One region of the Lactobacillus sp. ESL0791 genome, then DNA from elsewhere that is predicted to be linked to it. Evidence: riboswitches for the same ligand, from Rfam matches in the RefSeq annotation. Region 1 holds a riboswitch; the other holds the start of a gene.
The links. A riboswitch is a leader RNA that binds a small molecule or an ion and turns the genes downstream of it on or off. The one in region 1 is predicted to bind thiamine pyrophosphate.
Positions count from the first base shown of each region.

Region 2: linked by a shared signal. The riboswitch ahead of PT285_RS07485 (ECF transporter S component) and the one ahead of PT285_RS00635 (ATP-binding cassette domain-containing protein) in region 1 are both predicted to bind thiamine pyrophosphate.

Region 1 covers NZ_JAQTHU010000001.1:120,897-125,324, reverse strand. The annotation lists gene PT285_RS11395 (hypothetical protein) at 143-208, shown strand; gene PT285_RS00640 (AraC family transcriptional regulator) at 587-1,519, opposite strand; TPP riboswitch at 1,638-1,730, shown strand; gene PT285_RS00635 (ATP-binding cassette domain-containing protein) at 1,774-3,150, shown strand; gene PT285_RS00630 (energy-coupling factor transporter transmembrane protein EcfT) at 3,147-3,800, shown strand; gene rlmH (23S rRNA (pseudouridine(1915)-N(3))-methyltransferase RlmH) at 3,832-4,311, opposite strand.
Region 2 covers NZ_JAQTHU010000001.1:1,528,454-1,532,881, forward strand. The annotation lists gene PT285_RS07475 (sigma 54-interacting transcriptional regulator) at 1-581, opposite strand, end outside; gene udk (uridine kinase) at 810-1,451, shown strand; gene PT285_RS07485 (ECF transporter S component) at 1,513-2,091, opposite strand; TPP riboswitch at 2,142-2,235, opposite strand; gene PT285_RS07490 (MFS transporter) at 2,290-3,522, opposite strand; gene PT285_RS07495 (M42 family metallopeptidase) at 3,620-4,428, opposite strand, start outside.

The DNA.
Region 1 (4,428 bases):
AAATAGTGAGACTTTTTCGCTATAATTAACTTGCAGAAGTTTAGAGGGCGGTGGCTGTTTTCTAGAAAGGAAGAGATGCTTATGGCACGAAATCTGTTTAGAAAGAGTCCCCTGCTTGTCTGTTTACCAGGCCATCAGCTTAATGCTGGATTTTGGCACGTTGCTTATAGCCCTTGTCGTTTTGTTCGACAAGCACAACAAGAAGTAGACATGAAAAGACCGTCCCACTTTATAACTTTGGCGAGTTATAGGACGGCCTTTTCAGTCTAATATAATTGCCACCGCCTTTTAAGCGGCTGCTAAAGAGGTTGCGGCTTTTATATTGCCGGACCTCTTTTCATTTACAAGTATAACATGATTGTGAAGAAAACCAAGCAAAACTTCCTTCTTAACATCAGAATAACTAATATTGATCTTATCATCACCAACAGTTAAAAAACAAATATTTTTATAAAGTGAATTCTTAGTAATTTTGCTATTAAGTATATTAACATTAAGCTGACCTGCTATCTCATACAGATAACTTTCGAACTTTACTCTGTAAAAAATTATTTTTTGTAAATGTAACACTAGCAATGCAAAAATTTTACTTCAAATTAATATTAGCCTGACGAAACAGTTCTCGCCGCATCTCTGCCGGAGTTTGGTGGTAGTATTCATTGAATTTTTTATAAAAAAACGATTTGCTTGAATATCCTACCCGGCTGATAATTTCCTTCAAAGAAATATTGGGCTGAGCCAATAGATTGCGTGCTTCCTGCATCCGGCGTTCATCAACGTGTTCGACAAAACTTTTTCCCGTTTTCTGCTTAACCAGATTGGAAAAATAGTTAGGATTAAGCGCAAAATAATTAGCCGCCTGCGTCAGCGTCACGTCTCTAAAATGCACATCAAGATAGTGATCAAGGGCAGTTCCGGCAAATTTATTATGGCTGAGAGCAATTGAACTAAGCAGGCTCTGTTCCTGCAACGAAAGAATCACCACAGTCGTAACTTCGGCAACAATCAAGCTGCGAACAAACACTTCGTCATTCAAATAATCGTTAAGCAGTTTCTGCATTAATTGGGATGGCTGTGAAACCTGCGTATTTTTAAACAGCAACAAGCCATCCTGATTTAACTTGGTCAGCAGTTTGGCAATAATTTCATCTTCGCGTGCACTTTGATAAACTAAATTTTCCAAAAAACTCTGATAATTAAAACTGGGCTTAAACTTTATTTTGGCTAAAATTGTTGCCGCCGGTTGCTTAACCACCTCATATTCTTGGCGCGGATTAAACAGCAGCAAATTGCCCGCCCCTAAAGTGAGAATTTTGCCATTTACCTTAATATTAGCAGTCCCCTGCACCTGATAGAAAAGGGTGGCAGTATTAGCACGATACCGATGAATCCCAGCGTTATGATTTTCAAGGTAGACGCTGAACCAGTCAAAGGCTCGCGTTCCAGCGAGCAGGCGCAGCTCATTGACATCATTACTTGCCTTTAAAACGCTTGTCAGATATTGGTTCAGATTTGTCATCGGTTTGGGCCATCTCCCTATTTTTCGTCAATTCTATTTTCCTTATTATATTACAAATTAGGCGATGCGTACGCTTTCTTCATAAATAGACAAACTAAAATGTTTCATGTAGAATTAAGGCAACATAGCGGGGTGCTGATACGGCTGAGAGATACCCATTGAACCTGATTTTGGGCAATGCCAAACGAAGGGAAAAATGATTGAACTTCTACGCCGTCAAGCAGCCCTTGACGGTTTTTTATTTGGTAAAGAAAATGGCAGTAATAACTAGTAAGAACTTAACTTTTTCGTATGATGACAAAACTAACATTTTAGACAACCTGACCCTCAGCATCCCCAGCGGCAAGTTTTCCCTTTTAATTGGGCCGACCGGCTGCGGCAAATCGACCTTTTTAAAATTGCTAGCAGGACTTTACCCCAAATACGCCGGGAAGGTTAGCGGCAAGATCGATGTTGGTGGTCTAACACACGCGATGATGTTTCAAAATGCTGGCGAACAGTTTACGATGCGGACGCCGCGTGAAGAAATAATTTTTGCATTAGAAAATTTACGGGTTTCTAAAGAAGATTATCAAAAACGCCTTATCCAAGCCGTTTCTTTCGCCCAGATTGACGACCTGCTTGATCAAGCAATTGTCACCCTTTCCGGCGGGCAGCAGCAAAAGGTTGCCTTAGCGGTTTTAATGGCAATGGATGTCGACCTTTTTTTACTGGACGAACCCTTTGCCAGCTGTGATAATGCATCAAGAAAATTTTTAATCAGTAAACTCGCGAAACTGCGTGATCAAGGCAAAACGATCATCATCAGCGATCATATTCTCAGCGATTACCAGAACGTCTGCGATGCAATTTTTAAATTTACCGGACAAAAAATTGTACCGGTAGACGCGAAAGAACAGCAGCACCTGCTTCAATCGAGTACTGCAAAAGTTACTGGCACTTTTGCTCTGCCGACCGTAAATCTGCCTGCTGCTTTCAGCTTCACCAATACCGCAATCAGGCAAAATCATCTTCTGCTGCAGCAAGAAAAGCTGACAATCGTTCAAGGGAAGGCTATCTTGCTGACGGGACCAAACGGTGTTGGCAAAACTTCTCTATTTAAAGCCTTAACTAAGATGCTGCCCTACACCGGCAGCCTGACATACCAGGATAAAGAAATCAGCAAATTGTCCGACCGCAAGTACCTGCTGCACGTTGCCCAGATTTTTCAAAATGCCACCGATCAATTTCTCAGTGTAACCGTGGAAGATGAACTCAATTTAAGCAAAAAAAACTGTAAGAATTCTTTTTTTACCGACAAAAAAATCACGCAGGCATTAGAATATCTGGATTTAGACCGCTGTCTTGACCAAATAGTCTACTCTCTTTCCGGTGGCCAGAAAAAGAAGCTGCAAATTTTGCTGATGCTGCTTTCGGATCAAGACGTGCTCTTAATTGATGAACCCCTGAGTGGGTTAGACCACGAATCGAGCAAGAAAATTATTCACCTGCTGCAGGAAAGTCAAAAGGAGCGCGGGCAAACAATCCTGCTTATCAGTCATGAATTAACACCCGAACTCTGTGACTGGTGCGACTACCACCTTGAATTTAACCAGCAAAAATTAACGTATACAAAGGAGGCCGCAGAATGAATCCCAGCCTAAAATTTCTGTTGGCATTTATTATTTCCTTAGAAGTATCATTGAAAACCAGCCTGACAACGAACATTCTGATCATTCTGTTTTCAATCAGCTACCTAATTTTCAAACGGATCAAATTGAAAACTTTGCTGCTGCTTTTAGTCGTGCCCTTCATTGCAGCCTTCACAATTTTTGCCACCCTGTTCTGGTTTGCACCCACACCCAATCTTTATTATGCCCTGAGTTTGTCTAGCCGGGTCTATGTGTACACTTTGACCATCTCCTGTGTCACAATCAACACGGATGCCACCACTTTTGCTCGCTCACTGGAACAGAACCTCCACTTGCCGAGCAAATTCGCTTACGGTGTCCTTGCTGCACTCAATATTGTGCCCCACATGAAATTAGCCATCAAGCAAATTAGAACGGCTGGAATGATGCGCGGCGTCTACCTCAGCTTCTGGTCGCCTGTACTCTATTTTAAGGCAATAATAGTTGCCCTTAATTCTGCTGAAAATCTGGCTCAAGGCATGGAATCACATGGCTACGTTGAAGACCAGCCGCGATTTACAATCATTACAATCCCGCTAAAAAAGAGCGATTGGTTTGTTACAATTGGTCTGCTGCTTGTCGTCACAACCTGCTTATTCATCTTCAAGTAAAAAACGCTGTTTCCAACTGGAAGCGCGTTTTTTATTTATGATAAGGACTGCCGCTGTTAATCATAAAAGCGCGATAAATTTGTTCAAGCAGCACTACCCGCATCAACTGATGAGGCATGGTTAACTTGCCAAAACTAATAAGGTCATCGGCCCGCTTGTTAACAGCCGGACTTGTTCCCAGACTGCCGCCAATCACAAAGGTAATATCCGAATGGCCATAGGTCGTCAGTTCTTTGATTTCCTGTGCAAACTCTTCACTGCTTCTTTCCTTGCCCAAAATTGCCGTAACGTAAACATATTCCTTTTCTTTGATTTTGCTCAAAATGCGCTGGCCTTCAATTTCTTTGACCTGCTCCTGCTGGGCCCTGCTAAACTTTTCCGGTGCTTTTTCATCTGGAACCTGAATTATCTGAACCTTGGCAAAACGACCTAATCTTTTCTCATATTCGGCAATGGCATCCCTGAAATACTTTTCCTTCAGCTTGCCGACACATACAATCTTGATCTTCATACTTTTATTTTATCCCCTGCTGTCCACCGTTTCCACCCCACTTTTCCACATCTGTGTAAAAGCAAAGCCCATATTTTGGGGCGAATAAACATTCTACCCATACAAAATGTGGTTGCT
Region 2 (4,428 bases), 1.4 Mb from region 1:
CTGTCAGCACCGGTAAACGCACCCTTAGTGTAGCCAAACAGGCTGCTCGTCAGCAATTCGGGATTATCGGCATATTGGGCACAATTAATCGTAACAAACGGCGCTGAATGAGAAACTAACTTATGCGTACGGCAAAAACGATTAATCAAACTCACCAAATAACTTTTACCGGTTCCGCTCTCACCCGTGATCAACAGCGGCAACCCGCCGTTAGGGTATAAAATTGCTGCTCGGACGCGTTCAATACTTTCTTTTAAGCTGGGATTAATTTTAGTAAAAGTTTTTAAAATATCTTCCCGTTCATTTTGCTGCTGCACCTGCGCAGTTGACTGATAGACATTTTGCGGCAGTCGATAATTTACTTTTTCAAATTCTGCTTTATGGAAAAAATACACCGGCCGGGAATCAATCTTGACTAATTTTTGTTCGTTCGCAAGCTGGTTTAAATACACGCTGACGGTATTACGCTTTGCCTTTAATCTTTTAGCAATCCCACTGGCAGTATATTCCTCACCAAGATTTGCTAAATCAATTGTTTTAGTTTGCGTTTTAAGATAATTGAGAATTTCATTTTTGAGCATTGCAAGCCTCCGCTGCTATCAATCGCTTTCACCACTAATTCTAACGCTAAGTACTATCTTTTAATAAAATAATTGCAAAATTCGTTAACTTTTTCGCCTCTTAAAGCTAATCATTTGTAAAATTTTTTCAATTCTCCCGAAAAAATGTCAAACTGCTTTTATAAGCTATTGGTATTCTATGCAAACTAAAGTAAAATATTAATTGAGTTAAGTGGAGGGGAAGCTGAAATGGTAAAACTTAAGAAGCCAGTTGTCATCGGCATTGCCGGCGGCTCCGGCAGCGGCAAAACCACGATTGCGCATAAAGTGGCCGAGCAGATGAACGCCAACGAACACATCATGATTATGACCCAAGATGCGTACTACAAAGACAACACAGGAATTTCAATGGCAGAACGCATGAAGATTAACTACGATCATCCCGATGCTTTTGACGTTCCCTACTTAACTAAGCAGCTCAACCAGCTTTTACATTATCAGGCAATTGAGCGACCGATTTATGATTTTAAGGCGCATACCAGAAGCAAGCAGACAGAACATATCGAACCTGCCGATATCATCATACTGGAAGGAATTCTGGTCCTGTTTAACAAGAAAATTCGTGACCTGATGGACATCAAGGTTTACGTCGACACCGACGACGATATTCGCTTCATCCGCCGGCTGGAACGCGACATGAACGAGCGCGGACGCTCGCTTGATTCCGTAATTACGCAATACATGGCAACAGTCAAGCCAATGTATAACCAGTTCATCGAACCGACCAAACGTTATGCTGATATTATTATCCCCGAGGGCGGTAAAAACAATGTGGCGATTGACATGCTGACCACCAAAATGCATTCCATCTTAAATCAAAAAGAACAATAGACATTAAAAAAACTGCGGCAGCTGCCGCAGTTTTTTAGTGTAATCTAAGAAATACTCTTCGTTAAGCAATTTTAGGTTTTAAAGTTTTATCAAACAGATTTGTAATTAATTTGACTAAGACACCGTCAAACAATATTGCCGAAATCATGTTGGTGATAAACATGGTTATCTGAACGGTGACGGAAAATGCATACCAGCTGTACATGATGTACGACGAGATAAAAATGCCTAGGCCGGCAAAAAGTGCCCCGGTGAGCACGCTTGCCCACGAAAATTTCTGGTAACGTTCTTTTTTCGGGAAAAAGCCAATTTCGTTGGTTGCTCCCTGAATCAAGCCGGAAATGATTGTTTGCGCGCCCCATTGGCCGCCGATTGCCATTTCAACAATTGATGACAGCACCTCACCAACGGTACCCGAACCGACCGTGGGCACAAAATACATTGCTAGCGGCGCAGCCATCAGCCACAAGCCGGAGAAAACAGTGTCCGTCACTGGAGCAAAACCAGTTGGAACCAGCAATAATTTTATCCAGTTATACGCGCCGTTAAAACCGTAAGTATAAATAATACCCATGATAATTCCAATCAGTGCCACCAAGATAATTGATTTAACATTCCACCTTGAAGATCTCGTAAACATAAAAAACTCCTTCTAATTTTATCAATTAATAAATCAGAAGGAGTTAAATAAATACCATTAAAACACTTCCCTAGCGCAGGTATTGTCCCGTTCAGGTTCCAAGGGTATTGTCTCAGCTTTGGTATTGCACCCCTAGTGATCTATTTTTTATAAATTCAATTTATTATACCACAGTTATCACGGCAGCTTAAAAAAGTTTTAGCCTTTGACCGGTGCCAGCTTTTTCAGCCCTGGCAGACTCATCATTACGATAAAACTGATGATGTAAAGGGCTGACAAGAAACCCATGACCACCGTCAAATTATAGTGATCCATCAGAATGCCAATAACCACCGATGAAAAACCGCCGATTGCCCGGCCGATATTCACGATAATATTATTAGCACTGGACCTGATTTCCGTTGGGTAAAGGCGGCTGATGACCGCACCGTAGCCGCCGAACATTCCGTTGGAAAAGAAACCGACAACTGCCCCAATCAGAAGCAGGGTCACCATGTTAGTTGCCAGGCTCAAAGTATAAACCATGATGGCGGAACCGATTAGGAAGATGCCAAAAGCCCGCCGCGGACCAAAGTAATCAAAGATTGAACCAAAGGTCATCATGCCGATGCTCATCCCAACAATTGTGGCAATCATCCATAAGCTGGAATTGGCAACGTTTAAGTGCAACTGTTTTTGCACAATCGTCGGCAGCCAGTTCATCAAGCCAAAGTAACCGGCAATTTGCACCGTCATCATCAGCATCAGACCAAGACTTTGGAAGGTTAATTTCGGTGTAGCGAACATCTTCTTAGCAACATTAGACAGCAGTGAACCTTTTTCTTCAGAACGCGCAGTCAAAAATTGCGCACTTTCGTGCAGGTGCTTTCTGATAAAGATTGTCAAAACAACCGGTACAATGCCCACCAAAAAGAGCATATGCCAGCCGGCAGTCGGAATCACCCAGGCCGCAATCAGCGCAGCCAAAATCGCACCAACCTGACCGCCGACTGCCGCAATCGAGGTCATTTTCCCAATCTGTTTCTTAGGAAAGCTTTCAGCAATCAAAGCAATACCAACCCCGTATTCACCGCCGGCACCGATACCGGCAAGAAAACGGAGGGCATAAATTAGATAAATATTATTGGCAAAAGCCATGCAGGCCGTTGCCACCGCAAAAATAATTACCGTGTGGCTAAAAGTTTTAACCCGGCCGATTTTATCGCCCAAGATGCCAAAGGCGATACCGCCGACCAGCATTCCCAGGTTGGTAACCGATGAAATCAGACCCGCAGCGCCACCTGACAGGTGCAACTCGGCAATCATCGAACTCATCGCAAACGATAAAAAAAGCACATCCATGTTTTCCAACGCAAAACCTGATGAAGTTGACGCAATGGTCCACTTCTGGTCGTTAGTTAGTACATGATTGTGCTGCTTAGTAGTATCCATATTCAATTCCTCCAAAACGAATGCTCTCTGTCATTCAATTATTTCTTCGAAACTATATTTTACTCGTTTTTTAAATTTTTACAAATATTATTTATATTTAGTTAAATTTACTGAAGCCGGCAAGTCGTTCCGTGGTCATGTCACGAATAATAGCCGTTGCTAGCTTAACCGCATTTCTGAAGTCTTCGTATGCAGTAAAGCAATACGGTGAATGTTCATAACGAACAGGAATGCCAATGACGACGGTTGGTGCCCCGTTTTCATAATACATGGCCGCACCGTCCTGGCCGCCGCCGGTTCTAACGGACCGTGTGTAAGGAATCTTATTTTGGTCGGCCAAGTCACAGACATACTGCTCAAATTTCGGATTCGGCAAAAATGACGTATCCATGTCGCGGATCATTGGTCCCCGCTTTAGGCCTGTCTGGGACAGCCAGGCAGGTGTAAAGGTATCATCCGCTGGACAAGATTCAAGGACAATTCCCAGATCAGGCTTAATCTTTCTCGTGGTCACATAAGCACCGCGCAGGCCGACCTCCTCCTGGCTGGAAAGCGCGCCAACCACGTTAAAATTGGTTTCTTCGCCTTTTAGTTCATCTAAAATAGCGACCATAGCGCCGGCACCAAAGCGGTCATCGAAATCCTTGCCAAAGAAGAGACCATTTTTATCGTTGTATTCGCACTTCACGTCGACAAAAATTGGGCAGCCCGTATCAATCTTGTAATCATTGATCGTTTCTTCGCGCGAACTCGAACCAACATCAATCGACATGTCAGCCACCTCCGGCAGCGTATTGCGCTCGGCCTGGGTCATAAAATGCGGCGGTTTTGTGGCAACGACACCTGGAATATACTCCCCGTCACGGTTACGAACACGCACCCGCAGCGCCGGAATATTATACTTTA